DNA from 2 places in the Paenibacillus sp. FSL R7-0128 genome. Region 1 is predicted to be linked to the other one. Evidence: riboswitches for the same ligand, from Rfam matches in the RefSeq annotation. Region 1 holds a riboswitch; the other holds the start of a gene.
The links. Region 1 has a riboswitch for glycine ahead of gcvT (glycine cleavage system aminomethyltransferase GcvT). Riboswitches for the same ligand answer to the same signal wherever they lie in the genome.

Region 1 (9,939 bases):
CCGCTGCCGCGCTTCCGATAGCCGCGACAGGGGCGAGGAGCCACCAGCCGGACCAGCCGCTTTTGCCGAAAATATAGGTTGCCGGGTAGAAGCTGATGAACGCATAGGGCAGCACCGTAGAAATGAAGATGCGGATCGCCTGCGGAAACAGGGTAATCGGATATTTGGCCAGATCAGACAGATTATGTACCATCAGCGGGAACGCATTCCCGGCATTGCGAATCCAGAAGGCCGCCGAGTTACCCATGAGGTTAATGGATACCCGGATAATGACCGCTGTGACGAATAACAGGATAAGAATAGCGGCCTTGCCCGCTGTCCAGTGGATAGGGCTGTGCACAAGCGACTGCCAGATGATCACCCCGCCGATGAGCAGATTGCCGAGTCCGTTAATCCCAATCCCCGTGCAGAACACCTGAAGAACCACCGGCACCGGCCGCAGTAGATAACGGTCCAGCTCCCCTGTGTTGACCAGCCTGCCCAGCCGCCAGCTGCCCTCGAAGAACAGCGAACCCGCCCCCTCCGTCAGGAAGATCATAGCGTACATGAAGGTAACCTCCCAGAACTGCCAGCCCTGAATATCCGGAATCCGGTCATAGATCACCCACAGGAAGACGAACCCGAGTACCTGCGTCAAGGCTGCCGAACACATCAGGATGTAAAAGTCTTTGTTATACTCCAGAATCGCCTTAAGCTGCTGCACATACAGCCTTCTATAGAGATAGAGCATTTGCGATATTTTCATTCTGCGTCCTCCTTCCGCCTTAGCCTCCATGAATGGTCACCTGGCGGACTGCCCAGTTCCACATGGCTTTGCCCGCCATCCAGAGCCCTGCCCCCCAAAAGAGCTGAATCCCGATCAGCCGCAGGCTTTCCCACGTATCTGCCTGCTGCAGGAAGATCATCGTCGGCGTATGAATGATGGCCTGGAAGGGCAGCAGCAGCGCCAGCTTTTCCAGCCAGTCCGGGAAGAAGGCCAATGGCACCAGCGCGCCCGACAGCAGGTTAGTGAGCGCAATCCGCGTCCAGACAATCCCCAGTGAACCCGTCGACCAGAAGCATAACAGAGCCGCCAGATAGACCACGCCGAATTTGACCACAACCGCGCAGAGCAGACTGACCGCAAACAGCAGATAGACGATCGGCGAGTGGGGGAAGGTCACTCCGGTAAGGAAGGTGGCGAACACGATCAGCAGAACCGTACTCATCGCCCCCTCCAGCAGACTGGCACCCAAGGTCTCGGCGAATCGGGTCGTCTGGAAATCAATCGGCTTCAGCAGGTCCATGGCGACGCTGCCGTCCAGGATTTTGCCGGAGATAGCGGTCTCGGAATACCAGGATAAGACGGAATTGGCCAGGAAGGTCACCAGCAGATAGGTCTTCATCTGATCCCAGGAGTAGCCGCCCACCGCCTCGCGCCCGCCATAGATTCCCTGCCAGAGGAAGAAGATCGCGACCAGATTAATTGAGTTTGCGAGTAAATTAATGATATAGGAGTTCCGGTAGGCCATCACATTTTGCAGAGAGCGATTGGCAATGCTTCTGTATTTGTTAAGCCGGGCTGCTGTCGTCATGGTGTGCCTGCCCCCTTGCTCCCCGGTGCTCGTTCAGGTCCAGATGTCCGTCATAGACCGCCTTAATGACCTGCTCAATATGGGTGTCCTCCATGCGGAAATCGAGTACCTCCCCATGCTTCATCACCCGGCTAACCACTTCACTGGCGGTATATTCATACCGGTCAAAAGTGACCGAGAACTCCTGGCTGCTCTGCTGTTCCAGCTTCAGCCCCGGGCTCTGCTCCAGCAGCTCGTACAATTCGGGCATGGGGGAGCGTACCTGGAAGAAGATGATACGGTTTTTGGCAAAGCGGGCCTTGACCTCGCTCAGCGTCCCGTCATAAATAATCGCGCCGTGATCAATAATGACCAGCCGCTTGCACAGGTCCTCAATGTCGCCCAGATCATGGGTTGTCAGCATCACAGTAGTCTGGTGGTCCTGGTTGATCTGCTTAATGAACCCGCGGATCTTCTCCTTCACGGATACGTCAAGGCCAATCGTCGGCTCATCGAGATACAGAATCGGCGGATTATGCAGCAGGGCTGCGGCCAGATCGGCACGCATGCGCTGACCCAGCGAGAGCTTCCGCGCGGACAGGTGGATGAATTCGCTCATCCCGAGCATTTCGGTGAACAAGTCCATGTTCTTCCTATAGAGGGCATCCGGAATCTGGTAGATATCCTTCAGCAGCGAGAAGGACTCGGCAATCGGAATATCCCACCATAGCTGGGTGCGCTGCCCGAAGACTGCGCCGATCTGGGCGGCGTTTTCCATTCTTTTGCGGTACGGATTGATCCCGTTCACCGAGATACTCCCGGAGGAAGGCATCAGAATGCCGGTCAGCATCTTGATGGTGGTCGATTTACCGGCACCATTCGGTCCCACGTAGGCCACCGTCTCCCCCGCTTCAATCCTCAGATCCACTGGCTTGACGGCCACCTTCTCGATATGCCGGGGCAGGAACAGATGCTTCACCGCTCCCTTAAGGCCCGGCTCCTTCACCGCCTGCATAAAGGACTTACTCAGCCCTTTGGCTTCAATCATACTCAAGCTTAACCCTCCTGTTCATTACGTTGAAAGCGTTACCGCAGATGGCTGCGGAGAAAAATACTGAATCCTCAGCGCTCTGAATGACGTAAGAGTAAATATATCACTGAGCCGATGTCGAAAACTATCAGATTAGGTCGATTTTGCAAAAAAAAGCGGCAGCCCCGTATAGCCTACACCAGTCGGGATTTGCCGCTACGCTTAAGGATAGTCTGGACGGCGAACCCTACCAGCAGGGGAAGCGCCAGCTGAACTTCAAGTCTCCAGTCTACAGCATACAGGTCTACGAGGTTAATCTGCTTCAACAATACATAGGTCACGTTGTATAAGAGGAATGAACAGCTGAAGGTAAGCAGAGGGATCAGATATAATGTTCTTTTGTTCTGCAGCAGCCGATATCCCGCAAGGGTTAAGAGTGAATAGCTGGCCATGATGAGCAGGGCATAATTACTTCCGAAGCGCAGGAATGACACCATGGCGGTAGCCAGATTAAGGGCAGCCGATAGATAGCCGATGCGAAGCATGTCGAACCTCCTGGAATGATGTAGAAATATAAGAGTGAACAGATTTCTACATTTTACAGCGCTAACGCGGGGATTTACAGATCCAATACTGAATGTTCATTATTCCGTAATTGTATGTTATAATGCTTTCTTTTAAAATTGATTATATAGTAATTGGTAAAAATGGAGGGATCGTTTGTGAGAGTCTTTAATCAATCAAGAGCATGGAGTATGCCTGGGGATTTAGAAGCAAGCGAACTTGAAGCCTTCCGGCCGCTGGATGCACCCCAAGTTGATGTCCAGAGCGGAATGTCCGTAGCGGGTACTTCCGAAGAATCCAGGGAGCATATCTACCATAGAGCTATGATTTCTTCGATCCGCAGTGAAATGAACAAATTAAGCCAGCTGCTCTCGATTCCATATGTGGTGTTCCTGACGGACAAGGCGGGGACTATTCTGGAGCTGGTCTATTCTTCTTCGGAGACGCAGGCCGAGATGGAGCAGGCGGAGCTGCGTCCGGGGGTCAGCTTAAGCAGGCAGCAGGCGGGGATGAATGCCGTATCGCTGGCGATGGAGATGAACTGCATCGGGGTGGTGCGGGGAACGGAGCATACGGATCAGACCTTCCGCGACTGGAACTGTGTATGCGCTCCGCTGCAGGATGATGATAGCGTTTACGGGTATGTTGATATTTCTTTTAATAGAGGAGAGCCGATTGAATTCGCCATTCCATTCGTGCAGCAGATTGCTGAGAATATTATGGAGAAGTGGATGGAAAAGAACCCGGAGATGCAGCAGTACCGGCTTGAATCCACATTACTGGAGTATAAGCTGACCGCGCGGGAGCAGGAGGTAGCAAGGCTATGGCTGATGGAGAAGAGTGCGCTGCATATCGGAAGCGACCTGGGGATCAGTGAAGGCACCGTGCGCAATATGCTGAAGAGTATCTATAGTAAAATGCGGGTGAATGACCGCTTCCAGTTCGTGAAGCGCCTTACGCCGTAGCCGGAGGAATCTGCATCAGATACATACATCAAATAGCCGGTCAGCGATACTAATGTATCCCTGACCCGGCTATTTGAAAATATAGAATTTATATGTTTTACGCTATCCATTATCCTTCTATTTCTTACTGAAAGGCAGAAGGTTAACCGCAGGAGCAATTCAGTACCGGCTTACGCGCGGCCTGCGTCTCATCCAGGCGGCTGATTTCAGTCGTATGCGGTGCGTTAATGACAATCTCCGGGGTTTCCTCCGCTTCCTTAACGATTCGGATCATCGTCTCAATGAAACCGTCGAGCGTCTCCTTGCTCTCGGTCTCGGTCGGCTCAATCATCATACATTCCTCTACCGTCAGCGGGAAGTAGACGGTTGGCGGATGATAGCCGAAGTCGAGCAGCCGTTTGGCTACATCGAGGGTACGTACACCGTATTGCTTAAGGTTCTTACCGGACATGACGAATTCATGCTTGCAGACGCCCGGGAAGGGAATCTCGAAGTAAGGAGCCAGCCGGTGCATCATATAGTTGGCGTTCAGCACGGCGTTCTCGGACACCTCGCGGAGGCCGTCGGGACCGTAGGTACGGATATACGCATAAGCACGGACGAGAATCCCGAAGTTTCCGTAAAAGGCTTTGACGCGGCCGATCGATTCCGGCCCGCCACAGTCCAGCGAGAAGCTGCCGTCTTCGCTGCGGACCACAGTAGGCTGCGGCAGGAACGGGATCAGCTTCGCCTTCACGCCGACCGGTCCGGCTCCCGGTCCGCCGCCGCCATGCGGTGTGCTCATCGTTTTGTGCAGGTTGAGATGCACGACATCGAAGCCCATATCGCCCGGGCGGGTAATGCCCATAATCGCGTTGGAGTTCGCTCCATCATAATAGAGCAGGCCGCCCGCTTCATGGACAATTGCGGCGATCTCGACGATCTGCGTCTCGAAGAGTCCAAGAGTACTCGGGTTCGTGAGCATCAGCGCGGCGGTGTCGCTGCCGACAGCTGCCTTCAGCGCTTCGAGATCGACCATTCCCTTGTCGTTGGAGGGGATGGTCACGGTGTCGAGTCCCGCTGCGGCGGCACTTGCTGGATTGGTGCCGTGCGAGGAATCGGGCACGATGACCTTGGAGCGGACCTCTCCGCGGCTCTCATGGTAGGCGCGGATCATCATCAGGCCGGTCCACTCGCCATGGGCTCCGGCAGCAGGCTGCAGGGATACGGCATCCATGCCGGTCAGGGCGGCGAGATCCTTTTGCAGCGTGTACATCAGTTCAAGCGCACCCTGGATGCTCTCCTCCGGCTGGTACGGATGGATCCTGGAGAGTCCCGGGAAGCGGGCGACATCCTCGTTGATCTTCGGGTTGTATTTCATAGTGCAGGAGCCGAGCGGATAGAAGCCGTTATCGACTCCGAAGTTGCGGCGGGACAGGGCGGTATAGTGGCGGATGACATCCACCTCGGATACCTCCGGCAGTACGACCGGCTCACTGCGCAGCAGCCCTTCGGGAAGGAGGGAGTCAATGCCTTCGTCCTGCGGCACATCACATTGAGGCAGGGAGTAGGCCGAGCGGCCGGGACGGCTTAATTCAAAAATCAGACTTTGTTCCGGTTTCATACACAGCCCTCCAGTGCGCTTGCGAATTCGTCAATTTCGGTCTTGCTTCGTTTCTCCGTTACGGCAACCAGCATATGTCCGGACAGCTCGGGATAATCCCGGCCTAAGTCATAACCGCCCAGATAGCCTTCCTTCAGCAGCTTGGAGTTCACTGCACTCACACTGCTGCCCTCCGGGAGCTTCAAGACAAATTCATTGAAGAACGGGGCCGTGAAGACGCGCTCAGCGCCGGTGATTTCAGCCAGCCGCCCAGCGGCATAGTGACTCTTGCGGATGTTCAGCTCACCCACCTCGCGCATGCCCTCCTTGCCCATCACGGACAGGTAGACGGAAGCGCACAGCGCCAAGAGCGCCTGGTTGGAGCAGATATTTGAGGTCGCCTTCTCCCGGCGGATATGCTGTTCGCGGGCTTGGAGCGTCAGCACGAAGCCGCGCTTGCCATTCCGGTCAACGGTCTGGCCGACGATCCGGCCCGGCATCCGGCGCATGAGCGGTTCGGCCACTGCGAAGAATCCGCAGGTGGGTCCACCCAGTGATGCGGCGATACCCAGCGGCTGCGCGTCGCCGACTACGATGTCTGCGCCAAGCCGTCCGGGGGACTCCAATACGCCAAGTGCAATGGGGTTCGCGCTGACCACGAGCAGTCCCTTGACCGCATGGATCAGCGGCTCGATCTGGCGCAGATCTTCAATACCGCCGAAGAAGTTGGGCGACTGAACCAGAACGGCAGCCGTATCGCTGTCGATGGCTTCAGCCAGCTTGGCGAGATCAGTTACCCCGTCAGCATAATCAATCTCTACAATTTGCAGGCCCCAGGCGTTGGCGGAGGTACGCAGCACCTGACGCGCTTCCGGGTGAACCGTACGGGAGACAATCAGCTTCTTGCGTTTGGTGGCACCTGCGGCCAGCACAGCCGCTTCGGACAGGGCCGTTGCACCGTCATACATACTGGCATTGGCGACCTTCATCCCGGTCAGTTCACAGATATAGGACTGGAATTCGAAGATCGCCTGTAGCTCACCCTGACTGATCTCCGGCTGATAAGGGGTATAGGCGGTATAGAATTCCGAACGGGAAATCACATGGTTGATGACGACCGGAACGTGGTGATCGTATAATCCGGCACCGAGGAAGCTGGCGTGGGTGTCGAAATCGGCATTCTTGTCGGCGAGCCCCTTCATATGGCGAAGCAGTGCGTACTCATCCAGGGCGCCGGACATCGGCAGGGTTCCCTGGTAACGGACAGACTGCGGAATATCGGCGAACAGCTCATCGATGGACTGTATGCCTACGGTCTCCATCATTTCTGCGCGGTCTTGCCCGGTCATAGGCAGATAGCGGTGCTTCATTGCGGCTTCACTCCTTGGCTTCTTTTGTAGAATGGGGCTTTGATGACGGCAGCCTTGAGCTGCTTGCCGCGGATCTCTACGTACACCTCTGTACCGATCTCCGTATAGGCAGTATCCAGCAGGGCGAGTCCGAGATTCCGCTTCAGGGTCGGGGACTGGGTGCCTGTCGTTACTTCACCGATCTTCACTCCATCCGCGTATACGGGATAGTGGGAGCGGGGAATGCCACGGTCGATCATCTCCAGGCCCACAAGACGACGGGGCAGACCGGCTTCCTTCTGCTTCAGCAGGGCGTCACGGCCGATGAAGTCGCCTGCATCCAACTTCACGAAGAACTGGACACCGGCTTCGAGTGGAGTGATATCCGCCGACAGCTCCTGGCCGTACAGCGGCAGTTTGGCCTCGAAGCGCAGCGTGTCGCGTGCGCCGAGTCCGGCAGGAGTCAGGCCATGCGGAGCGCCTGCTTCCAGCAGGCCCTTCCAGAGGGTAGCCGCCGTATCAGCAGGAGCGTACAGCTCGAAGCCATCCTCACCGGTATATCCGGAGCGGGAGAGCAGGACGCTGACGCCGCAGACCTCGGCGTGTTCGATGAAGTGAAAAGGCTTGAGTTCCGTTAGAGGAGCGTCCGTCACTTTGGCAAGGATGGTCTCAGCCAGCGGTCCCTGCAAGGCAAGCAGCAGGGTCTCATCCGAGACATTGTTCAGAGTGACCCCGCTGAACTCAGCGGTGAGATGCTCCTGCAGCCACTGGAAGTCCTTGTCGATATTCGACGCATTGACGACAAGCATGTAACGCTCCTCGCCCAGACGGTATACGAGCAGATCGTCCACCACTCCGCCGCTTGGATAGAGCATCAGCGTATACTGCGCCGCGCCGTCTTCCAAGCGGCTGACATCATTCGTGGTCATTCTCTGGAGGAAGGCTTCTGCGCCCTCTCCGGTAACCATGAATTCTCCCATGTGGGAGACATCGAACAGTCCGGCCTGATTGCGGACGGCTTCATGCTCCTTCACGATCCCTGTGAACTGAACCGGCAGCTCCCAGCCGCCAAAATCAATACATCTGGACTCCGCATACGCGGCATAGAGATCATAAAAAGGCGTTCTTCTCAAAGACTCCATCTCGTCACTCCCTTGGCTTTGATTACATACGAAAAAGGACAGGCGAAAGCCATTATGCACGTATGCATAAATGGACTTTCGCTCTGTCCTTGGTACCTGAGAGTTACCCTGCATTGCAGCGCAGGTTTCCCCGTTGGTGATCCGTGAAGCCTGCGGCGCAGGCATCCGGATGCTCTCCAGAGATGCGTCCGGCAAAGGTCCTTTTGCCTGAGAGATTCACCCATCCCGGGCTTACTCCTTCGGCGCTGTCTTCCTGTGAGACAGTCTCTCCCTATGCCATCATTCGCAAACCATATGTTTTTCTACTGACTCCATTAAACCGGGTAACCCTCCGCCCTGTCAATCAAAAAACGTCAAAAAGTTGACAAATTTAATTTTACTGTCAGTTATATTGACATTAGGCAAGCCGATAACTTAGGCTATAACTAAATTTAGAACTCCAATTACGGAAAAGAGGCGGCTTGGACATGAGTGAAGTGCTTGACAACCTGCTATACAGCGAAGAGCATGAGTGGGCGCAGCAGGGCGAGGGACGCGTAGTACGTGTAGGGATTACGGATCATGCGCAGCATCTGCTCGGCGATATCGTGTTTGTAGAATTCCCGGAAGTCGGCGCGGCAATCTCCGCTGGTGACAGCGTGGGCAGTATTGAGTCCGTGAAGACGGTATCGGAGCTATATTCACCCGTATCCGGTAAGGTGACCAAGATCAACGATGCGCTGGAGGCCAGCCCGGAGCTGATCAACGATCAGCCCTACGGAGACGGTTGGATTTTTGAGCTGGAGCTTGATGCTGAGTTCGCAGAGGCAGTAACCGGCCTGCTGGATGCGGCTGCGTACAAGGAACTGGTTGGGGAATAAAAGTTAGCTTATTTGCGGAAGCGGATGTTAATACGGCAGACCTCTCTTTATTACATTAGATGTTACTAATGTGAGAGGTCTGTCTTTTTGCGTCTGTATATTATTCCGTCTCCTGCAGCTGGCGCAGAACAATGAGTTCGACCCGGCGGTTCTTCTGTCTGCCTTCGGTGGTCGCATTATCATATGCAGGCCGGGTATCGGCATAACCCGCGTACTGGAAGGTATCGGGGCTCAGCCCCTCTTTGTCCAGAAAAAAGCGCAGGACCGACAGCGCCCGGGCGCCCGATAGCTCCCAGTTGTCTTTGTACACTGAGCCTGGCGTCACGGGAACATTGTCGGTGTGGCCTTCGATGCTGATGGTGGCGCCGATGCCGCGGAACAGGCCGGAGAGCTGGCGCAGTGCAGGGAGTGCAGGCGATTTCAGCTCAGCCTTACCCGCATCGAACAGGAAGCGGTCACTGAGCGTGATCGCAATGCCCTGCGGCTTATCGGCAACAAAAATCTGCTCACCCAGGTTATTCTCCTCCACGTATTGGGTGATAACGCCCATAAGCGCAGCCAGCTTCGCCTCCTGTTCACGAAAAGCAAGCTCGCGCGCAGACGGCTGGTGTCCAGCCCCATCTCCTTCTTGTCCGGCTGCAGGTGTATCTGCCCCGTGTCCATTGAGTCCGTTCGCATCCCCAGAGTCTGTGGCCGAAGGCGTGTCAGCGGTGCTGCCGTCTTCATTATGACCCTTCGAAACGTCAGTCCCTGTAATGCCCTGATTGCCCTCCAGAACGCCGCTTCCGCCTTCCAGTACTGTACTTCCGCTCTTGAAGGTATCCGATAAGGAGCCGCTGACAATGGCATATTTCTGCGAATCGAGACTGCTCATGGCATACAGAATCACGAAGA
Region 2 (9,939 bases), 500 kb from region 1:
GCATGATCACAAGAATGGCGGCGAACAGCGTCAGGACGGCATAGTTAATTACGGGGGTGAACGGCGCTTTAAATTTGGAAGCGGCATGTAAGTCCGGGCGGTTCCTTTTATACTTGATATGGCAGACCAGCACAACGCCCCAGACCCAGATGAAGCAAATGGCGCTGATCGTAGTCACGATACCGAAGGCCTGACCCGGAATAAGCTTGCTGAGCAGTGCCCCGGCAGAAATCACCAGCGTGGAGAGGAATAAGGAATTCGCAGGCACATGATTCCGGTTCAGCTTGCCAAGCTGAGGCGAGGCCTGATTCCGTCTGCTCAGATTGTAGAGAATCCGGCTGGTCGAGAACATCCCGCTGTTGCAGGCGGAGGCTGCCGAGGTTAAGACCACGAAATTGATAATCCCCGCAGCAATCGGAATCCCGACCAGACTGAAGGTGCGCACGAACGGACTTTCAGCCGCGCTAAGCTGGGTCCAGGGATTAATGCACAGCAGCACGAAGAGCGCGCCGACATAGAAGAAGAGAATCCGCAGCGGAATTTTGTTGATCGCGGACGGGATGTTTTTCTCAGGATTAGCCGTCTCCGCTGCCGATACCCCCACCAGCTCCACGCCGACATAGGCGAATACCACCATCTGGAAGGAGAACAGGAAGCCCTTCACCCCGTTCGGGAACACGCCCCCGTGCTCCCAGAGATTGCGGACCGACACTGAGCCTGCATCTGTCTTGAACTGGGTTACCAGCAGGACAATCCCCAGGCCAATCAGAGCCAGAATCGTAACCACCTTGATCAGAGCAAACCAGAATTCGAGTTCGCCGAAGCTTTTGACCGTGAGCAGATTGAGTCCGAGCAGAATGATCAGGCAGATCACGGCCGGCACCCACTGCGGAATATCGAACCAGTACTGCACATAGACGCCCACCGCAATCACATCGGCCATCGCCGTCATAATCCAGCAGAACCAGTAGGTCCAGCCCGTAATGAACGCCGCCCGCGGCCCCAGGTAATCCTCAGCAATGTCTGTAAAAGACTGATACCCCGCCTTCGAGAGCAGCAGCTCCCCCAGCGCCCGCATTACAAAAAACACGGCAATCCCCACGATCAGATACGTGAGCATGATGGAGGGCCCGGCCTGCTGAATGGCTTTACCCGATCCCAGGAATAAACCTGTGCCAATCGTACCTCCGATGGCAATAAGCTGGACATGCCGGTTTGCAAGCTCTCTTTTTAACTCTGTCTGTGCCATACCTGTTTCCCCCTTAGTGTATATGACGCTGTCCTGCCGGGTAACGCAAAAAGGAGACTGGATATCATCCAATCTCCCGGTTCATAAGAGGTTCCAAATAAGCGTCTGCAGCAGCGGCTAATCCGCACGGCAAAACACAAATTCGGTACTCTTCTGTCCTTTTGCCTGAGATTGTGAACCCTTCGGCGCTGCGGTCTCCCGCAGTCTCTCCAGAAGCTGCTCCAGCTATAGTGTGATCCATAGCCTTCATAGCTTGCGAATATTCAATTATTTGAAGCTGACTTCATGTAAATATTTTTCAATTCTATGCACAGTCCAGACTTCTGTCAATATCATTTGTTACTCTCGTGGTCATCGCCGGGTGTCCTGCACTGCTTCATTGCACGTTATTTAACCGTAATTTTGGTTTCCAGGTCTTTATAATAAGTTTTAGCCCATTGGCCCTGCTTGTCTTTGAACATCTTCCCGCTGGCATCTTTGGAATACGTAAAAGGCTTCACGCTAATGGACTTCGGAACGGCTGGGAATGCACTATAGTTCTGTTCCTCGGTACCGCTTGTTTTAACCTTCTCAAACGGCTTGCCCCACGGCGAGATCACATTCCCCTTCTCATCCACAAGGTCATATAACATTCTTTCCGGGTTCACCTTGGACTTGGCCGCTGCCGGAACTTCACCCTTAAAGGTCACCTGCAGAGACATCGTTAACGCGGTCATCTCGAAGGAATTCACCGTATAATTGAATTTGTTGTTCTTCTTGGAGACGCCCGGCTTCAGGCTTAACAGGGTCCCCAGCTTGTTCACTTGAACTTTGAAAATAAACGGCTCCTTCACCCCGTTGGCGTATGCCTTCAGCGTTAGGTCGAATTTGTCCGGGATTTGCTGCTTCATGGCTCCTTTGGTCAGCCAGATCAACGCCGTGTCCGTATCTTCCAAATTGGGAATGATGGAAGTATCAAACAGCAGCTTTTTCCCATTGATCAACACGTCCACATTCCTGGTCTGGTCCATGAAAGAACCGTTCTTGCCCACCGTCCCTCCCTCCTGCCGGATACCTGCGACAAGCTCGTTATTGTCATAGATCAGATCGGTTAGAGTCAGGGTCACCCCTTCCTGGGTCACGGTCTGATTCGGGGCAGCAGCAAGCCCTTTCTGGACAAGCGCCTTCAGCACGGTGCTGTCACTGACCGCAAAGGCGCTGCCAGCCTTAGTTGCCTTGTTGACATCGGCTGCCGCCGCTACGGGTACAGTGAATCCCCCGCCGACAACTGTCCCTCCGAGTACAACGGTTACTGCTGTTGCTATCATTGCTTTCTTCATCGTATTTAAGCTGATCGTGTACATAGTTTCTCTCCTTTGCTGATTAAGAATATACAGGTATAACGTTCCCCTGCTGCTATTTTGTGACAGGAGCGCAGAATAACATCCTACTTGCACAAAGTCATTTTTGAATAAACAGGGTCATTTGCAAGAGAGAATTCGGTTCATCCGCTCTACTATAATAAGTTCATCCAGAACAAGTAGAGTGAGGTTAGAACTTATGGCAAATCCCGCACCACAAGCTATGAACACCAAGTTAGCGACACCGCCCCAGGGCCGTTTCGGCCGTCTGCTGCACAATATCGTGCGATACCGGGTGCTGCTGCTGATGCTGCTGCCCACCTCGATTATCTTTTTCATCAACTGCTATATTCCGATGTTCGGATTATTCATTGCCTTCAAGAACATCAACTACATTGACGGCATTATGGGCAGTCCTTGGGCCGGGCTCGACAACTTCCGGTTCCTGTTCGCCACCTCTGACGCCTTGCGCGTGACCATCAACACCGTGGGGTACAATGTGGTCTTCATTATCTCAGGACTCATCCTCTCGGTCTCGCTGGCCATTGCGATCAATGAGGTGCGTAACAAGCTGGCTTCGAAGTTCTTCCAGACCGTCATGATTATGCCGAACTTCCTGTCCATGGTCGTGGTCAGCTTCATCGTCTATGCCTTCCTGCACCCGGAGTACGGCTTCCTGGTCAAGCATATTCTGCCAATGTTCGGCTACTCCTCAGTGAATGCCTATATGCATCCTAACGCATGGCCTTACATTCTGTGGATCACCAAAATGTGGCACTCCATCGGGATCGGCAGCGTCATCTACCTTGCAGCCATCACCGGCATCAGCGAAGAGCTGTACGAAGCCGCGGTGATGGACGGCGCCAGCAAATGGCAGCAGATCACCAAGATTACCCTGCCGCTGCTCACGCCGATCATGGTCATTCTCACGATTCTTAACATGGGCGGCATCTTCCGCTCTGACTTCGGGCTGTTCTACCATGTGACCCTGGACTCCGGTGCGCTGCGCTCGACTACGGACGTCATCGACACCTATGTCTACCGGGGCCTGATCCAGCTCAACGACCTGGGGATGTCCTCAGCGGCGAATTTCTATCAATCGGTCGTCGGCTTCTTCCTGGTCATCGGCGCGAACGCTCTCGCCCGGAAGCTGAACCGCGATACGGCGCTTTTCTAGAAACGGAGGATTCTAATGACTACTGCATCCCGAAGCAACCCTTATACCAAAGGCTCCACTACCGCCCAGATTATTCTGAATGTGTTCTTCATCGCCTTCAGCCTGGCCTGTATTCTGCCGATCCTACTCATTGTCGCCATCTCCTTAACCAACGAGAAGGCCTTGACGCTGCAGGGTTACAAATTCTGGCCCGATCATATCGACGCATCCGCGTACCAATATCTGTTCAAGCATTCGGAGACACTGGTTAAGGCGTATGGCGTCAGCCTGACCGTTACCATTATCGGGACTGTTCTGGCCGTGCTGCTGATTGCGCTATATGCGTACCCGCTTTACCGGAAGGATTTTCCCTTTAAAAAAACATTCAACTTCTACCTGCTGATCACCATGCTGTTCTCGGGAGGGCTTGTCCCCTTCTATCTGCTGTACGTGAACTATCTCGATCTGAAGGACTCGCTGGTTGCGCTGATCCTGCCCGGCCTGTCCAATGCCTTCTATATCTTCATCACCCGTACCTTCTTCCAGCAGACGATCCCGGAGGAGATGATTGAATCCGGCAAGCTTGACGGGGCCTCGGAATGGCGGATATTCTTCCAGCTTGTGCTTCCGATCTCCCTGCCTGTTCTGGCTACGATCGGTCTGTTCACTACGCTGATGTATTGGAATGACTGGTTCAACTCCATGCTATTCATTAATGACACCGACAAGTTCTCCCTGCAATACGTCATGATTCAGATGATCCGCCAGGCGGAATTCTTCAAAACCCAGCTTGCCGGCAGCGGTGTCGCCCTGATGGTACAGGAATCCGTTCCGACCGAAAGTCTGCGGATGGCTATGGTCGTGCTGTCGATTGGTCCGATTCTGTTCATCTATCCGTTCTTCCAGAAGTACTTCACCAAGGGCCTTACTATAGGGGCAATCAAAGGTTAAGCGGTCTAGCTCTGGCGTAAATGCCGGTTAGAATATATGATCTAATTATCATTCGAGGAGGTTCATACAAATGAGAACAACAAGAAGCTCAGGCACGGTGCTTGCCGCTCTGACTGCCGTGATACTGGGCATTACCGGATGCGGCGGGGGCAATTCAGGTGCATCCGCCCCGTCCAAGGCAGAATCAACAGCAGCAGCCACAACGGCTGGCACGGAAGGCAGCACGAGTCCTGATACCTCAACGTTCCGGAAGCTCAAAGTTTACACGGTCGGGAATTTCCCGCAGAATGATACCAAGGCAGTTGTAGATGAGATCAATAAGTATCTCAAAGAGAAAATCAACGCCGAGATTGACTTCCAGGGACTCCCTTGGTCCTCCTGGGCCGAGAAGATGGCACTGGCTTACCAGTCCGGTGAACAGGTTGATCTGACCTTCGCCCCCAACTGGGCCGACTTCGCCAATAACGTAGCCAAGGGCGCGTTCCTCCCGCTGGATGATCTGTTAGCCAAATATGGACAAGGCATCAAGGAGACCCTTGATCCCCGCTTCCTGGACGGCGGAACCGTAGACGGCAAAATCTATGCGATTCCTACCAATAAGGAAATTGGTGAGAGCCATACCATTATGTTCCGCAAGGATCTGGTAGATAAATACGGCTTCGATGTGAACTCGATTGAGACGCTGGAGGATCTGGAGCCATGGCTGCAGACGATCAAGGAGAAGGAACCGGCTATTGCGCCGATCTGGCTCTCCGGCAGCGGCTCCGATACCCTGGGCTACTTCGACAAGACCAGAGAGAGCATGAAGGAGAACTTCCGTTATGAGCTGGTGGCCGGCGCTCCCGCCGGAATCGTACTGGATACCAAGACTGATAAGATGGTGATCAGCTCCATGGAGTCCGACACCGCAATCTACCGGATGAAGCTCTACGGCGACTGGTTCAGCAAAGGCTACATCAATAAAGATGCCGCAACGACCAAAACCAGTACTGAAGACGCTTTCAAGGCCGGTAAGACCTGGATGAAATTCGGTTCAGACAAACCGGATTCCGACAAGGAAGATTCCATCGCTACCGGCATTGAGCTGGTGAAGCTGAAGGGGAATGAACCCGAGATCAGTACAGCCAGCGTCAGCAACTCCATGATGGCCATCGGACGCACCTCGATTGATCCCGAGCGGACCATGATGCTGCTGAACCTTCTGCATACCGATCCGGTGCTGGTCAATCTCATTGACTTCGGTGTAGAAGGACGGCAATATGTGAAGGTGGAAGGCAAAGAGAACTTCATCAAGCTGCCTGACGGCATTGCTACCCGTGCCGATACCGGCTGGGCGCCGGGCATTGAATGGATGTTCGGTAACCAGACCATAACCTATCTGTGGGAAGGCGAAAGCGCCGACAAGTGGGAGAAATTCAAGGCTTATAACGAGAGCGCCCATAAGGTGAAGTCCTTCGGCTTCAACTTCAATACCGACGCTGTCAAAACACAGGTCTCCGTGGTCAGCAACATTATCAAGGAATTCCGCCCGCTGCTGGAAACGGGCAGCCTGGGTGTAGATAAGGTGCTTACGGAGTACAATAAGAAGCTTAAGGCTAACGGCATTGAAGAGATCCGCGCCGAGGTTCAGAAGCAATACGATGCCTGGAAGGCCAAACAATCCTAAACAAACAAGTGAAAACGACGATGCCGTCCTTTTAAGGACGGCACCCGTTTCAGCGAGAAATATAAGGATAAGTTGTCGTGTGGAACATACAAATTCTTATATTTTAAGCTAAGGGGAAGGACGGCTGCCGTCCTTCCCCTTTCCTGCCGCTCAGCGTGTAAATGTACCTAAGGATAAGGGGGAAGACTGTGAAACTATCATTGCGATTCAAAGTGAGTGCCCTTGTCCTGCTGCTGGTCACGCCGCTGTTCCTCTTTCTCTCCTACACCAATCTCTATTCCACCAACATTGTCCGGGAGAAGGTTGCGAAGTCCGCTTCGGACACGTTGACCCTGCACTTAGGTACACTCGATGAGCTGCTGGAGCAGACCAGCCATTATCTGCTGCGTACGGCCAATGAAAACATGCTGCTGGAGCTCTATTCCGACAGCGGTCCCGACAGCGTCAATTATTATCTGTCCATCCGTAAGCTGATGGACCAGTGGTACAGCGATGTCAGCTACTATACCATTATCCGCAGTGTCTTCGTCTACCATCAGGACCGGGATGAACTCTTCCTGAGCAGCCAGAAAGAGTATTACCAAGAGAAGGAGATGATTGCCTCGGGGCTGTCTTCACACCTCAAGACCCCTAATCTCCAGGCCTCCCTGAAGTGGGAGACCGTGACCCTCGGCGGAGAGCCGGTGTTATTCAAGGTGCTGCCGGACAAGAGCGGCCGGCTTCTCATGGGGGTACTGGTCAGCATCGATTCTCTGGCCCAGCCCCTGACCCAGTTGGAGTCTACCGGGGGCAGCGGACAGGTCGGCATGATCGACAATGACGGTAAATTACTCTGGGGCCAGTTCGCCAGTAAAGATCTTGCGCTCATCCGCAGCCGGCTTAATCAGCCCAACCCTCGTGCTGATGCCTCGATTCGCCTGAGTAACGGTAATTCGTATCTGCTGATTGACAAGCCATCCCAATATTCCAATCTGAATGTCTTTTTCCTGCTCGACGAGAAATCCATTCTGGACGAGCTGCCGATCTTCCAGCAGATCATCAAGGTGATTCCCTTCGTCATTATCCTCGTAATGGTTATCCTGTTGGCTCTGCTTAGCAGACTGGTGTTCAAGCCTATCCAGCAATTGACCAGCGGGATGCGCATCTTGGGGAAGGGACAGCTGGAATACCGGCTGAAGGATGGCAACAGCAGAGAGTTCCAGATCATTACGATGCAATTCAACCAGATGGCGGAGCAGATCGGCAATCTCAAGATTGATGTGTATGAGGAGCAGATGAAGGTGCAGCAGGCCGAGCTGAAGCATCTCCAGGCGCAGATCAATCCCCATTTTTTCATGAATTCCTTGAATATCGTCTTTCATCTGGTAGAGCTGAAGCAATATGCCTTGATCAAAAAGATGATCGGACATCTGGTCTCCCACTTCCGCTTCATTATGAATACCAACGACGCCTGGCTTCCGCTCCGCAGCGAGCTGAATCATATTCAGAACTATATCGAGATCCAGATGGTTATGTATCCGAACAAGCTGTCTTATGAAGTGCTGCTTCCGCAGGAGCTGGAGTCTACGCTGATTCCGCCGCTGCTGATCCAGCCCTTCGTCGAGAATGCCATCAAGCATGGCTTCATCAACAATTCGAAGCCCTTCGAGGTCGGCATCACAGTCAGTGAAGAAGCCGGAGAGAGCGGCGATTCCTGCATTGCCATTCAGATCCGCGATTCCGGGCCGGGCTTCTCCGCGGCTCAGCTCGACAGGCTCAATCATGGCGTATATGAGCGCAAGCCGACAGACCGCCATCTGGGGATATGGAACGTATACAGACGCATGCTGATGTTCTATAACAACCGGGCACGGCTTACCTTCCACAATGCTCCAGACGGAGGCGCGGTTGTGGAAATCAGACTACCCGTTCAAAAGGAGCTGTGACGTTCAATGTACAGAGTTCTAATCGTTGACGACCAATACTTCGCCTTGCTCGGCCTTCAGCAGGGGGTAGATTGGAGCGCGCTTAGCGTGTCAGATGTCTGTCTGGCGGAGAACGTAGACCAGGCGATTGCTGTTCTTGAGCAGCAGCCCGTAGACCTGCTGATCTGCGATATTGAAATGCCGGGCAAAAGCGGCCTGGAGCTGCTGGCCTGGGTGAAGCAATCCGCTCCCGGCACGCTGACGATTATGCTGACCTGCCATGCGGATTTCGAGTATGCCCAGCGCGCGATTTACCACGGAGCCTTCCATTATCTGCTCAAGCCGGTAGACTATGAGGAATTGATGAAAATCTCCCGTGAGGCGCTATTCGAGATCAGCAAGCAGAGAGAGCAGCAGCAGTTCGAGGCCCTGATCCAGAAGTACCGGAGACAGTGGGAGCATCAGCTCCCCCTGCTGGTGGAACGGTTCTGGCAGGATATTCTCAGCCAGCGGGCAGCGCCCGTGCTGGAATCGCTCACCCTTCCGGCGAACACCTACAATCTGGATCTGCAGCCTGGAGACCGCTACTTCCTCGCTCTGCTCGGGTTGGAGCAGTGGAAGGAGAACCTTAGCGCACGGGATGAGACAATTATGGAATATGCACTGCGCAACATGGCCGATGAGCTGCTGCTAAGCGGGCTGGAAGGCACTGTGCTGCAGGATCAGGTCGGCCATAATCTGGCGGTCATCTACGTGCGTGGCGATATGAACGCCGTCCGGCATACGCTGGAGCAGAATGGCCGCACCTTCCTGGATACCTGCGGACGGCTGCTGCATTGCTCCCTCTCGATCTACATCAGCGCGGGTGTCCCTCTATCCGGAATCATGAGCGCTTACACGAATGTCACGGAGCGGGAACAACGCAACCTGAATCGTTCGCGTCAGGTGTTCGGACCGGAGGATCAGGCATATAGCCGAGATCAGCCGCTTGCGCCGGTGCCTCAGGCAGCGCCTATGCATATCTTCGGAGAGTGGGCGACCCTCCTGGAGCTTGGCGAGCTGGAGGAGCTGGAGCGCCGCGTGACGCTGTGGTTCTCGGGCATCGGGCCCGGCCGCTGGACAAGTGAGCTGCACCGCCAGCTTATCCACGGCATCCTGTTCATTGTACACACCGTTCTCGCCAAAAAAGGCTTATCCGCACACGCCTCAGCGGAGCTGAAGCCCTTGATGGATAAGGAGAATTATCCGAAGCAGTCCGCTTCGCTCCAGCATTGGGCGCTGGAATGCCTGCGAGCCGTAATGCACTTATTGCAGACCAGCAATAACGTATCCTCGGCCACGGTCACCAAGATCCGGCAGTATATCCGCTCGCGTCTGAGCGAAGAGATCACCCGCGACGAACTCGCGGCCTATGTCTACTTGAACCCGGCCTACTTGTCGCGGCTGTTCAAGAAGGAGACCGGGCTGTCAATCTCCGATGTGATCATTCAGGAACGGCTGCAGAAGGCCAAGCAGCTGCTGGAGGAGACAGAGCTGAAGATCACCGATATCGCCGAGCAGGTCGGATACACCAGCCTCGGCAGCTTCTCCAACCTGTTCAAACGGATCGTCGGCGCCACACCGCAGCAATACCGTGCGCGGAATAAGAAGTGAGTGGGGCGGGCAGATGCTTT

Region 2: linked by a shared signal. The riboswitch ahead of NST26_RS32095 (amino acid permease) and the one ahead of gcvT (glycine cleavage system aminomethyltransferase GcvT) in region 1 are both predicted to bind glycine.

What each region holds. Positions count from the first base shown of each region.
Region 1 covers NZ_JBBOCD010000001.1:6,988,246-6,998,184, reverse strand. The annotation lists gene NST26_RS29850 (ABC transporter permease) at 1-745, opposite strand, end outside; gene NST26_RS29845 (ABC transporter permease) at 765-1,574, opposite strand; gene NST26_RS29840 (ABC transporter ATP-binding protein) at 1,552-2,607, opposite strand; gene NST26_RS29835 (hypothetical protein) at 2,778-3,128, opposite strand; gene NST26_RS29830 (helix-turn-helix domain-containing protein) at 3,339-4,112, shown strand; gene gcvPB (aminomethyl-transferring glycine dehydrogenase subunit GcvPB) at 4,255-5,715, opposite strand; gene gcvPA (aminomethyl-transferring glycine dehydrogenase subunit GcvPA) at 5,712-7,064, opposite strand; gene gcvT (glycine cleavage system aminomethyltransferase GcvT) at 7,061-8,185, opposite strand; glycine riboswitch at 8,267-8,367, opposite strand; glycine riboswitch at 8,371-8,468, opposite strand; gene gcvH (glycine cleavage system protein GcvH) at 8,653-9,045, shown strand; gene NST26_RS29805 (flagellar motor protein MotB) at 9,146-9,939, opposite strand, start outside.
Region 2 covers NZ_JBBOCD010000001.1:7,492,509-7,502,447, forward strand. The annotation lists gene NST26_RS32095 (amino acid permease) at 1-1,249, opposite strand, end outside; glycine riboswitch at 1,393-1,472, opposite strand; gene NST26_RS32100 (DUF5643 domain-containing protein) at 1,636-2,592, opposite strand; gene NST26_RS32105 (ABC transporter permease) at 2,789-3,766, shown strand; gene NST26_RS32110 (carbohydrate ABC transporter permease) at 3,782-4,696, shown strand; gene NST26_RS32115 (ABC transporter substrate-binding protein) at 4,767-6,362, shown strand; gene NST26_RS32120 (sensor histidine kinase) at 6,551-8,287, shown strand; gene NST26_RS32125 (helix-turn-helix domain-containing protein) at 8,294-9,919, shown strand.